Regions from separate parts of the Paucibacter sp. JuS9 genome, predicted to be linked through region 1. Evidence: predicted binding sites of a transcription regulator. Region 1 holds the regulator's gene; each other region holds the start of a gene.
The links. The regulator sigma-54, encoded in region 1, starts transcription at its own class of promoters, with help from an activator protein. The targets are predictions, from matches to a motif close to TGGCANGNAANCTGCTTT.

Region 1 (3,268 bases):
TGGACTGCTGCGAGAGCCGCGTGCCGATCACCAGCACCGAGCTCAGCTCGGCCGTGGCCTTCGCTGCCGGCTTCTTGTCATCCTTGCTGTCCTTGGCCTGTTCACCGCCTTGCGCCGCTTCGGCCGCGGGCTTGGCCGGCGCTACGGGCGTCGTGCTCGCTTGAGCCATCGCGGCCTCGCTGGCCATCAGCGTGAGGGCCATGGAAACGGCCAGGGCCAGGCCATCCGGCCGCAAGGCCAGTTTCGAAATCTTGTTCACAAGCTGTCTCCGTCACCGGGCTTGGCCGGCACTTTTTGTCATTGACTGGTGTTCACCGCAAGCGCCCCGAGGCTTCACGAGGCGGCGATCTACAAGCCTGCTTGCAAGGCCCGGATGAGGCCCGCCTGCGCTTGTGAGGAGTCCAGCTTATGAGGACGGGTCCGAATCGATGTATGACGCTTGTGCGTCGAACTATCGGAATTTTGAATAGCGGATGAATCGGCCGGGAAGCAAGGTTTCCGGTCACCCACTTTGCGGGTTATCCCGGGCGGATTCAGGGCGCATCAATCAACGCCTTGATCGTTTGTGCCGGCGCTGTTGCGGTGCGGCGACTGACGCGGCAAAGTCCTAGCAAGTCGCTGGGTCATGCGTTGGCAGCGCGCTGCGCGGCAGGCATTCAGGGCCCCGTTCAGACCCCCGCTCAGACCCCAGGTCAGAGTCGCGTCAAAGCGCCTTGCGCAGATTGGCCGGCGCAATTTTCAGCGCCTCGCGGTACTTGGCCACCGTGCGCCGCGCCACCTGGATGCCCTGCTCTTCCAGCATGTCGGACAAGGCGCTGTCGGACAGCGGCTTGTTGTTGTCTTCGGCGTCGACGAACTGCTTGATCAGCGCGCGCACCGCCGTGCTGGAGGCATTGCCGCCGGCATCGGTGTTGAGGCCGGACCCGAAGAAGTACTTCAGCTCGAAGGTGCCATGCGGCGTGGCCATGTACTTGGCCGTGGTCACGCGCGAGATGGTCGATTCATGCAGGCCCAGCTCGTCGGCTATTTCTCTGAGCACCAGCGGCTTCATCGCCAGCGCCCCATGCTGGAAGAAGCCCTTCTGCCGCTCGACGATGGCCTGCGAGACACGCAGGATGGTGTCGAAGCGCTGCTGGATGTTCTTGATGAACCAGCGCGCCTCCTGCAATTGGCCGCCCAGCGCGCTGTTGCTGATGCCGCCGCGCGTGGCGCGCAGCGCATTGGCATAGAGCTCGTTGATGCGCAGCTTGGGCGCGACCTCGGGGTTGAGCATCACACGGAATCCGCGGCCGCTCTTGCTGACGATCACGTCCGGCACCACGGCCGCCGCCTCGCCTGGCGCAAACGGCCGGCCCGGCTTGGGCTCCAGTGTCTGGATCAGCGTCTGCGCCTCGCGCAGCAGCTGTTCGTCGGCGCCGGTGAGTGCCATCAGCTTCTTGCTGTCGCGCCGGGCCAGCAGCTCCAGGTGGTTCTTGCAGATCAGGATGGCCACCACCTGCACCTGGCTGCGCGGCCGCGTGCGCAGTTGCAGGAGCAGGCATTCGGAGAGGTCCCGGGCGCCGACACCGGTGGGCTCCATGCTCTGCAGCCAGCGCAAGGCCACCTGCAGGCGTTCCAGCAATTCCTCGAGTGCCTCGGGGTCGTCTTCACCGGCGAGCGAGGCGGCGATCTCTTCCAGCGGGTCGGCCAGGTAGCCGTCGTCGTTCAGCGATTCGATCAGCACCAGGAGCGCGGCGCGGTCTTCGCTGCTGAAAGACATGCCGGCCATCTGCTGTTGCAGATGCTGCTGCAGGCTGATGGACGGCGCCTCGGTCTCGGGCCTTTCTCCGTCTTCGCTGCTGGAGCTGGCGCTGCCGGGCAGCTCGCGGATGCCGTCGAAGTCGTCGCCCTCGGTGCCGTTTTCCCAGTCTTCGCGCTCGGTGGTGCCGAAGTCCTCGGCCTTGATCTCGCTCGCGGCCTCACCATCGCCTGAAGGTGCCGAGTCGGGTTCGTCGGACGCGTTGCCGCGGACTTCGCTGAGCTCGGGTGCGGTGACCGCGCTGCCGAATTCCTCGTCGGTCTCGAGCAGCGGGTTCTGCGCCAGCATCTGCTCCACTTCCTGGTGCAGCTCCAGTGTGGAGAGCTGCAGCAGCCGGATCGACTGCTGCAACTGGGGCGTCAGCGCCAGATGCTGACTGAGCCGTACCTGCAGGGTGGGTTTCATCTCAGCGCAGCCCCAGCAGCCTACATTTTGAAGTGTTCGCCGAGGTACACCTTGCGCACGTCGGCGTTGGCCACCAGCTCGTCGGGCGTGCCTTCGGCCAGCACCTCGCCCTCGCTGATGATGTAGGCGCGGTCGCAGATGCCCAGGGTCTCGCGCACGTTGTGATCGGTGATCAGCACACCGATGCCGCGCGCCTTCAGGAAGCCGATGATGCGTTGGATCTCGAGCACGGCGATCGGGTCCACGCCGGCAAAGGGCTCGTCCAGGAGGATGAAGCGCGGCTGCGTGGCCAGGGCGCGGGCAATCTCGACCCGGCGGCGCTCGCCGCCCGAGAGCGCGGGTGCAGGGCTGTCGCGCAGCTTCTCGATCGAGAGCTCGTGCAGGAGGCTGTCCAGCATCTCGTTGATGCGGGTCTTGGTCCAGGGCTTGCCGTTCTCGTCCTGCTGCAGCTCCAGCACGGCGCGGATGTTTTCCTCGACGGTGAGCTTGCGGAAGATCGAAGCCTCCTGCGGCAGATAGGACAGCCCGAGGCGCGAGCGGCGGTGGATGGGCAGGCGCTCCAGCGCCTCGCCATCGAGCCGGATCTCGCCGGCGTCCGCCCGCACCAGGCCGACGATCATGTAGAAGCTGGTGGTCTTGCCGGCACCGTTGGGACCCAGGAGGCCCACGACTTCACCGCTGTCCACGGCCAGGTGCACGTTCTTGACCACGCGGCGCACGCCGTAGGTCTTCTGCAGTCCGTCGGCCTCAAGCCGGCTCGGGCGGCCCGGTGCCGCCGCTGCGCTGTCGATGCCGCTCATGAGGGCTTGCGAGGCGTGGTTTGCAGCGTGGTGCTGGGCTGCAGTTGGGTCGGTGCGCTGCTTGCGGACGGCAATGCCTCGGGCGCACTGGCTGCGCGCGGCATCAACACCATGCGGCCGCGGCCGTTGGGGCTGCGCTCGACATTGCCGCCGCTGGTCTTGAAGAGTTCGCTGCGGTTGTCATAGGCGATCTCGCCACCGGTGGTCTCCCCCGTGACGAGGCCGTTGCGCAGTTGGCGAAGCACCGCATTGCCGACGAAGCGGA
Region 2 (3,268 bases), 560 kb from region 1:
CTGTCGGAGCGCCTGGCCACCATCGACACCGAGCTGCTGGAGCAGCCAGCCCGCGGCCAGGCCCGGCTGGCGGCCTTGATCGAGCTGCTGCGCGCCTTGCAGCCGCATGTGGAAGCCGAACTGTCGACACTGGCCCGCGAGCTTGTCGCCTTGCGCTCCTATGCGAGCCTGGTCAGCGCCGATGCCAGGAGCACCGAGCGGCTGCATCTGGCCGGCCTGAACGACCCACCGGAATGGCCGCTGGCGCCCATGGTCTTGCTGCCGCTGGTGCGGCCGTTGCTCGATGAGGGCACCACGCTGTGGAGCCTGTCGCTGCTGGCCGCCGAGGGACGTGCCGAGCTGTGGCTGCAGGCGCTCGGGCCAGATGCCGAGCGGACACAAGCCGCCGCCGCACGCGTGCCGATGGCCGAGCTGAACCAGCGCCTGCGGGCCGTGCACGGCAATCAGTCTTCACTGACACTGGCCGCCAACGAGATGCCGCTGTTCAAGCTGAACTGGCCCATCCCCATTGCCACGCCCTGATCGCGCCATGACCCGCATCCTGATCGCCGAAGACGAAGCGCTGCTCGCCAGCGAAATCCGCGAGGAGCTCTTGCGCCAATGGCCCGAGGCCCAGGTCGTGGCCATCGCTCGCGACGGCCATGAGGCCTTGCGCCTGGTGGAGCAATTGCAGCCCGAGGTCTGCTTCCTGGACGTGCAGATGCCCGGGCTCTCCGGCCTTGAGGTGGCGCAATTGATTGGCCGCCGTGCCCACGTCGTCTTCATCACGGCGCATGAGCGCTATGCGGTGCAGGCCTTCGACGAAGGTGCGGTCGGCTACCTCCTGAAGCCGCTGGACCCGGCGCGCATGGCCAAGACCCTGCTGCGCCTGAAGGAGCGGCTGCCGCAGCAACCGGCCGACCTTGGCGGGCTCAAAGCGCAGGCCGCGCCGGCCGGCACCGAGGCCTTGCGCTGGATCACCGTGCAGCGCGGCCGCGAGCTGCAACTGATCACGGTGGACGACGTGGTCTATTTCCGCGCCGACAACAAATACGTGGCCGTGGTCACTGCCGACACCGAGGCCCTGATCTCGGTGCCCTTGAAGGAGCTGATCCAGCGACTGGACGGCGAGCACTTCTGGCAGGTGCACCGCTCGACCATCGTCAATGCCCATGCCATCAAGTCGGTCAGCCGGGCCTTGAGCGGCAAGCTCAGCATCACGCTGAAGAGCCGGCCCGAGTCGCTGGAGGTCAGCCCGGCCTATTCGCACCGCTTCAAGCAACTCTGAGGGCAACTCTGAGGGCAGCTTTGAGGCAGCGGCTGGCGAATATCGCCCAGCCAGGCAAGACCTGGCACGTTATGTGCGACTGCAACATCAACTGCAGTTGTCTCCTCTATCCCCCAAGGATGGATTCAGCCTCGGGCCGCAAGGTCCGAGGCTCTTTTTTTGCCCGCACGCCCCGCAGGCAAGACCTGGCGCACCAAGCTGGCACACGCGGCAGGCACCAGATGCAGGCGCACTGGCTTTCGGCACCAACAAGGTTCATGCTTGCTGCTCAGATCAGCCATCAAACAGGCACGGGCCTTGCATTGATGGATCTGAGCCTTTCGGAGTTGTTCCCCATGCATGCGCTGACCCTGCCGCCCGCCGGCCACTACGACGAGATGCTGGAGGCCGGTGGTGCCCTCCGCCAACACTACGGCGCTTTCGGCGGCTGGCTGCAGGCGCAGTCGGCCGAGACCCTGGCCAAGAAGCGCGCCGAGGCCGACCTGCTGTTCCACAAGGTCGGCATCACCTTCGCCGTCTATGGCGACGAGGCCGGCGCCGAGCGGCTGATTCCCTTCGACATGGTGCCCCGCATCGTGCCGGCCTCGGAATGGCAGATGCTGGAAAAGGGCCTGCGCCAGCGGGTCACGGCACTGAACCGCTTTCTCTGGGACATCTATCACGACCATGAAATCCTCAAGGCCGGCCTGATACCGACCGAGCAGGTGCTGGGCAATGCGCAGTACCAGCAGGCGATGCAGGGCCTGGACCTGCCGCATGGCATCTATGCCCACATCACCGGCGTCGACCTGATCCGCCATTCCGACGGCGGCTATTACGTGCTGGAAGACAACCTGCGCGTGCCCAGCGGTGTGAGCTACATGCTGGAGAACCGCAAGATGATGATGCGGCTCTTCCCCGAGCTGTTCTCGCGCTATGCGGTGGCGCCGGTGGCGCACTACCCGACGCTGCTGCTCAACACGCTGCGCCATGCCAGCCTTGAGGAGAACCCGACCGCCGTGGTGCTGACGCCCGGCCCCTTCAACTCCGCCTACTTCGAGCATGCCTTCCTGGCGCAGCAGATGGGTGTGGAGCTGGTCGAGGGCCAGGACCTGTTCGTCAAGGACGACTGGCTCTACATGCGCACCACGGTCGGCCCCAAGCGGGTGGACGTGATCTACCGCCGCATCGACGACGCCTTCCTCGACCCGCTGGCCTTCCGTGCCGATTCGATGCTGGGCGTGCCGGGGCTGCTCTCGGTCTACCAGAAGGGCCACCTGATCCTGGCGAACGCCATCGGCACCGGCGTGGCGGACGACAAGTCCATCTACCCCTATGTGCCGGACATGATCCGCTTCTACCTGGGCGAGGAGCCGATCCTGCACAACGTGCCGACCTGGCAATGCCGCAAGAGCGCGGACCTCGACCATGTCTTGAACCACATGAAAGACCTTGTGGTGAAGGAAGTGCATGGCGCCGGCGGCTACGGCATGCTGGTCGGCCCGGCCGCCACGGCTGCCGAGGTCGAGGACTTCAAGCTGCGCGTCAAGGCCAACCCGAGCAACTACATCGCGCAGCCAACGCTGTGCCTCTCGAGCTGCCCCACCTTCGTGGAGAGCGGCATCGCGCCCCGACATATCGACCTGCGGCCGTTCGTGTTGACCGGGCGGGAGATCACGATGGTGGCCGGCGGGCTCACGCGCGTGGCCTTGAAGGAAGGCTCATTGGTGGTGAACAGCAGCCAAGGCGGCGGCACCAAGGACACCTGGATTCTGGAAAGTTGATATGAAGCCCCCACGTTCACTTCGTTCTCTGCTCCCCGAGGGGGCGCAGGCCTCCCTTGGGGCAGCCCGGCGGGAGTCCTGATCATGCTGTCTCGCACCGCCTCCCAGCTCTATTGGATGAGCCGCTATGTCGAACGCGCCGAGAACCTGGTGCGCATGCTCGACGTGACCCAATCGCTGTCGATGCTGCCGCAGTCGCACGGCGCGCGCACCGAACTGGCCGCGCCGCTGGCCGTGA
Region 3 (3,268 bases), 1.8 Mb from region 1:
ACGGCAGGCATGACCATGTCGGGCACGCTGGGCGCGCCGCAGTTCGTCGGCCAGGCGGAGGGCCAGAAGCTCTCGCTGCGCAATCCGCTGCTGGGTGTGGACGTGCGCGATGCCGAGTTCCTGCTGAAGCTGGCGGGCGAGCGCGCGGAGCTGGTGCATTTGCGCGCCCGCGGCCCCGAAGGTTCGATGAGTGCCAGCGGCCACGCCACCCTGGGCGAGAAGCCGCAAGCGCAGCTGCAGGTCAAGGCCGAGGGGCTGACGCTCCTGAACCGCGTGGACCGTCGTGCCCAGATCACCGGTGAAGCACAGCTTGCCCTGGCCGAGCAATCGCTGGAGCTGGACGGCCGGATCAAGGTCGACAGCGCGTTGTTCGATTTCTCGCGCGGCGATGCACCGAGCCTCGATGCCGATGTGCAGGTGATCCGGCCTCAGCAAGCCGCCAGCGCAACAGCCGCCAGCACGCCGGCCAAGCCGCGCAGGGTCCGCGTCGACCTCGCATTGGATGCTGGCGACAAGCTGCAGATACGCGGCCGCGGCTTCGAGAGCCGCCTGGCCGGCGAGTTGAAGCTCGCTCAGCGAGACGCAAGCACGCGCCTCACCGGCAGCCTGCGCACCATCGGCGGCACCTATGCCGCCTACGGCCAGAAGCTGGAAATCGACAAGGGCGAGCTGATCTTCGTCGGCCCCTACGACAACCCGCGCCTGGATGTGCTGGCGCTGCGACCCAACACCGATGTCTCGGTTGGCGTGGCGGTGACCGGCACCGCGCTGTCGCCGCGCATCAAGCTCTACGCCGACCCGGAGATGAGCGACACCGACAAGCTCTCCTGGCTGCTGCTCGGCCGCGCACCCGAAGGCCTGGGCCGTGCCGACACGGCGGTGCTGCAACGCGCAGCGCTGGCATTGCTGAGCGGCGAAGGCGATAGCCCCTCGGGTCGACTGATGAAAAACCTCGGCCTTGATGAACTCTCGCTGGCCCAGAACGACGAAGACGCCCGCGGCACCGTGGTGCGCCTGGGCAAGCAGCTCTCGCGCCGCTGGTATGTGGGCTATGAGCGCGGGCTCAACGCCACCACCGGCAGCTGGCAACTGGTCTATCGCATTGCCCAGCGCTTCACCTTGCGCGCACAGAGCGGCGACGAGAACGCGGTGGACCTGATCTGGCTGTGGCGCTGGCGCTGAGGCCATCCGCCACTCGTGACGGATTTCACGGCGACCCCGCAGGTGGGGGTGTCGAGGCCACTTACAAAGCTGCTGCTCCGGCCCAGCCAAGGCAAGAGCACCGTGGCGAGAGAACTCCGATGGGCATTGAGGAAAGTCCGGATTGAGCAGAGGCTGGCACAGCAATTGCTGAATGGAGGACATCCTTTTTCGGAGTTGTCCATGTTCAAAAGCAAGATTCTCGGCCTCGTTGCCGCACTGTCCCTGAGCCTGCCCGCAGTAGCCAGCCCCACCCTCGTCACCAATGGCGGCTTCGAAGGCGGCCTGACCGGCTGGACCTGCACCGGCGCCGACCTGTGCACCACTGGAGCGTACTTCGTCAAGAGTGGCGCTGCGGCAGTCTACGGCTATGACAACAGCGGCTTCGCGACCCTGTCGCAAACCATCGCAACGACCGCCGGCTCGATCTATGACTTCTCGTTCTGGTCGGCCACCAATGTGCTGACTGCCGGCAACGTGATCCGTTACCAGATCGATGGCGGCAGCATCTTCACCGTCGCCAACACGCTGTCGCCTGCGCAGACGCAGACCTTCTTCACCGCCACGGGCGCAGCCGCAACGATCAACTTCTTCTTCGAGACCGACTCGGGCACCGGCATCATCGGCTTTGATGATGTGGTCGTCAGCGACACCGGCCGCGGCAGCGCCGTTCCGGAACCCACCAGCATCGCCCTGATCGGTGCTGCCCTGCTGGGCCTGGGCGCCAGCAGCCGCAAGCGCAAGCAGAAGCAGTAAAGAAATAGAAGATGTCGGCCAGGCCTCGCGCCTGGCTGCTTCAAACCGGCCCCTGAGGCCGGTTTTTTATTGGTCTCTCCGACAGGGATAGATAGATTCAACTATTCCGTTGATTTAAAAGGACTTCCGACGGCCGAATTAAGTTGCATTCCCCATCCGTTCCCCTAACCATCAAGCGCTACCGCCAGCAGGCAGGGGATCTACAGTAGAGCGGCGCTGACCGCTGCATACCTTGAAACTGACACTCGGCCACCACGTCCCTGCGACGCTTGGGGCCCAACACCCCCGCGCTGGTCAACGGCAGCTCTGCAGAGCATTGAGCAGGCGCTATCGACCCATCGACGACACCAGCCCTGGCCAGTTGCGAGACGCAGAGCTGACGCTTACCTCCTCAACTGAAGTTGTAGATCGGAGCGCCGCAGGCGAGGCATGAGCCCGCGGCGGGGCGCTTCAAGGTACCTGAGCTCAATGACAGGAGTGAACGGCAGACTTTGGATTCGGCCTTGCTCAGCCAGCGCCGAGATTGGTGGCCGAGGTCTTCATCGCGCAGCGTTCGTTGGCGCACAGACTTTAGGCAGGGCACGGAATAGTGTGGGCCCAGTTCGAAGCTGATTGAGCCAAGACCAGTAGGCAGCACGTCGTGCTGGCCAGTCGCCGATCAGTCCCGCCTACCGACATCAGGAGATCCCATGACATCCAGCTACGTCACACGCGACACCTACGGCATGTATGCCAACAACTCGACCGGACCCGGTCCGGCGCTGATGGGCGCCAACACCTTGCTCGGCAACGACGTCCACAACAAGGACGGCGAGAGCTTGGGCGACATCAAGGAATTCATGGTCGATATGGCCTCGGGCAAGGTTGCCTACGCAGTGCTCTCATTCGGTGGCGTGCTGGGCCTAGGAGACAAGCTGTTCGCAGTGCCCTGGGCGGCACTCGCCCTGGACACCACCAACAAGCGCTTCACGCTAAACGTCCCCAAAGACACGCTGAAGGACGCGCCGGGCTTCAACAAAGATCACTGGCCTTCGATGTCGGACGAGACATGGGCGGGCGGCCTGCACAAGTTCTACGGCACGCCCTACCGCAATGTGTGAACCGTCGCGCAGCCGGTTCGCTGCGCAGCTACCTAAATCCAACCCAAGGTGAATGTATGAACAAGGACCAAGTCAAGGGCACGCTCAAGGACGCAGCTGGCAAGGTGCAGGAGACCACCGGCAAGGTGATCGGCAGCACCGAGCAGCAACTCAAGGGCATTCGCAAGCAGGCGGTAGGTCAGACGCAAAAGGCTGTCGGCGACGTGAAGGAA

Region 2: a site for sigma-54 is predicted at 1,330-1,347, ahead of ABT392_RS20785 (circularly permuted type 2 ATP-grasp protein). Genes of this name have one in related genera too.
Region 3: a site for sigma-54 is predicted at 1,337-1,354, ahead of ABT392_RS03840 (PEP-CTERM sorting domain-containing protein). Genes of this name have one in related genera too.

Annotation. Positions count from the first base shown of each region.
Region 1 covers NZ_CP194172.1:4,104,531-4,107,798, reverse strand. Annotated here, with positions in the region: gene ABT392_RS18260 (TonB-dependent receptor) at 1-259, opposite strand, end outside; gene ABT392_RS18255 (RNA polymerase factor sigma-54) at 704-2,203, opposite strand; gene lptB (LPS export ABC transporter ATP-binding protein) at 2,224-3,003, opposite strand; gene lptA (lipopolysaccharide transport periplasmic protein LptA) at 3,000-3,268, opposite strand, start outside.
Region 2 covers NZ_CP194172.1:4,666,507-4,669,774, reverse strand. Annotated here, with positions in the region: gene ABT392_RS20795 (hypothetical protein) at 1-522, shown strand, start outside; gene ABT392_RS20790 (LytR/AlgR family response regulator transcription factor) at 530-1,267, shown strand; gene ABT392_RS20785 (circularly permuted type 2 ATP-grasp protein) at 1,603-3,030, shown strand; gene ABT392_RS20780 (alpha-E domain-containing protein) at 3,115-3,268, shown strand, end outside.
Region 3 covers NZ_CP194172.1:877,581-880,848, reverse strand. Annotated here, with positions in the region: gene ABT392_RS03845 (translocation/assembly module TamB domain-containing protein) at 1-1,182, shown strand, start outside; gene ABT392_RS03840 (PEP-CTERM sorting domain-containing protein) at 1,384-1,956, shown strand; gene ABT392_RS03835 (PRC-barrel domain-containing protein) at 2,646-3,056, shown strand; gene ABT392_RS03830 (CsbD family protein) at 3,113-3,268, shown strand, end outside.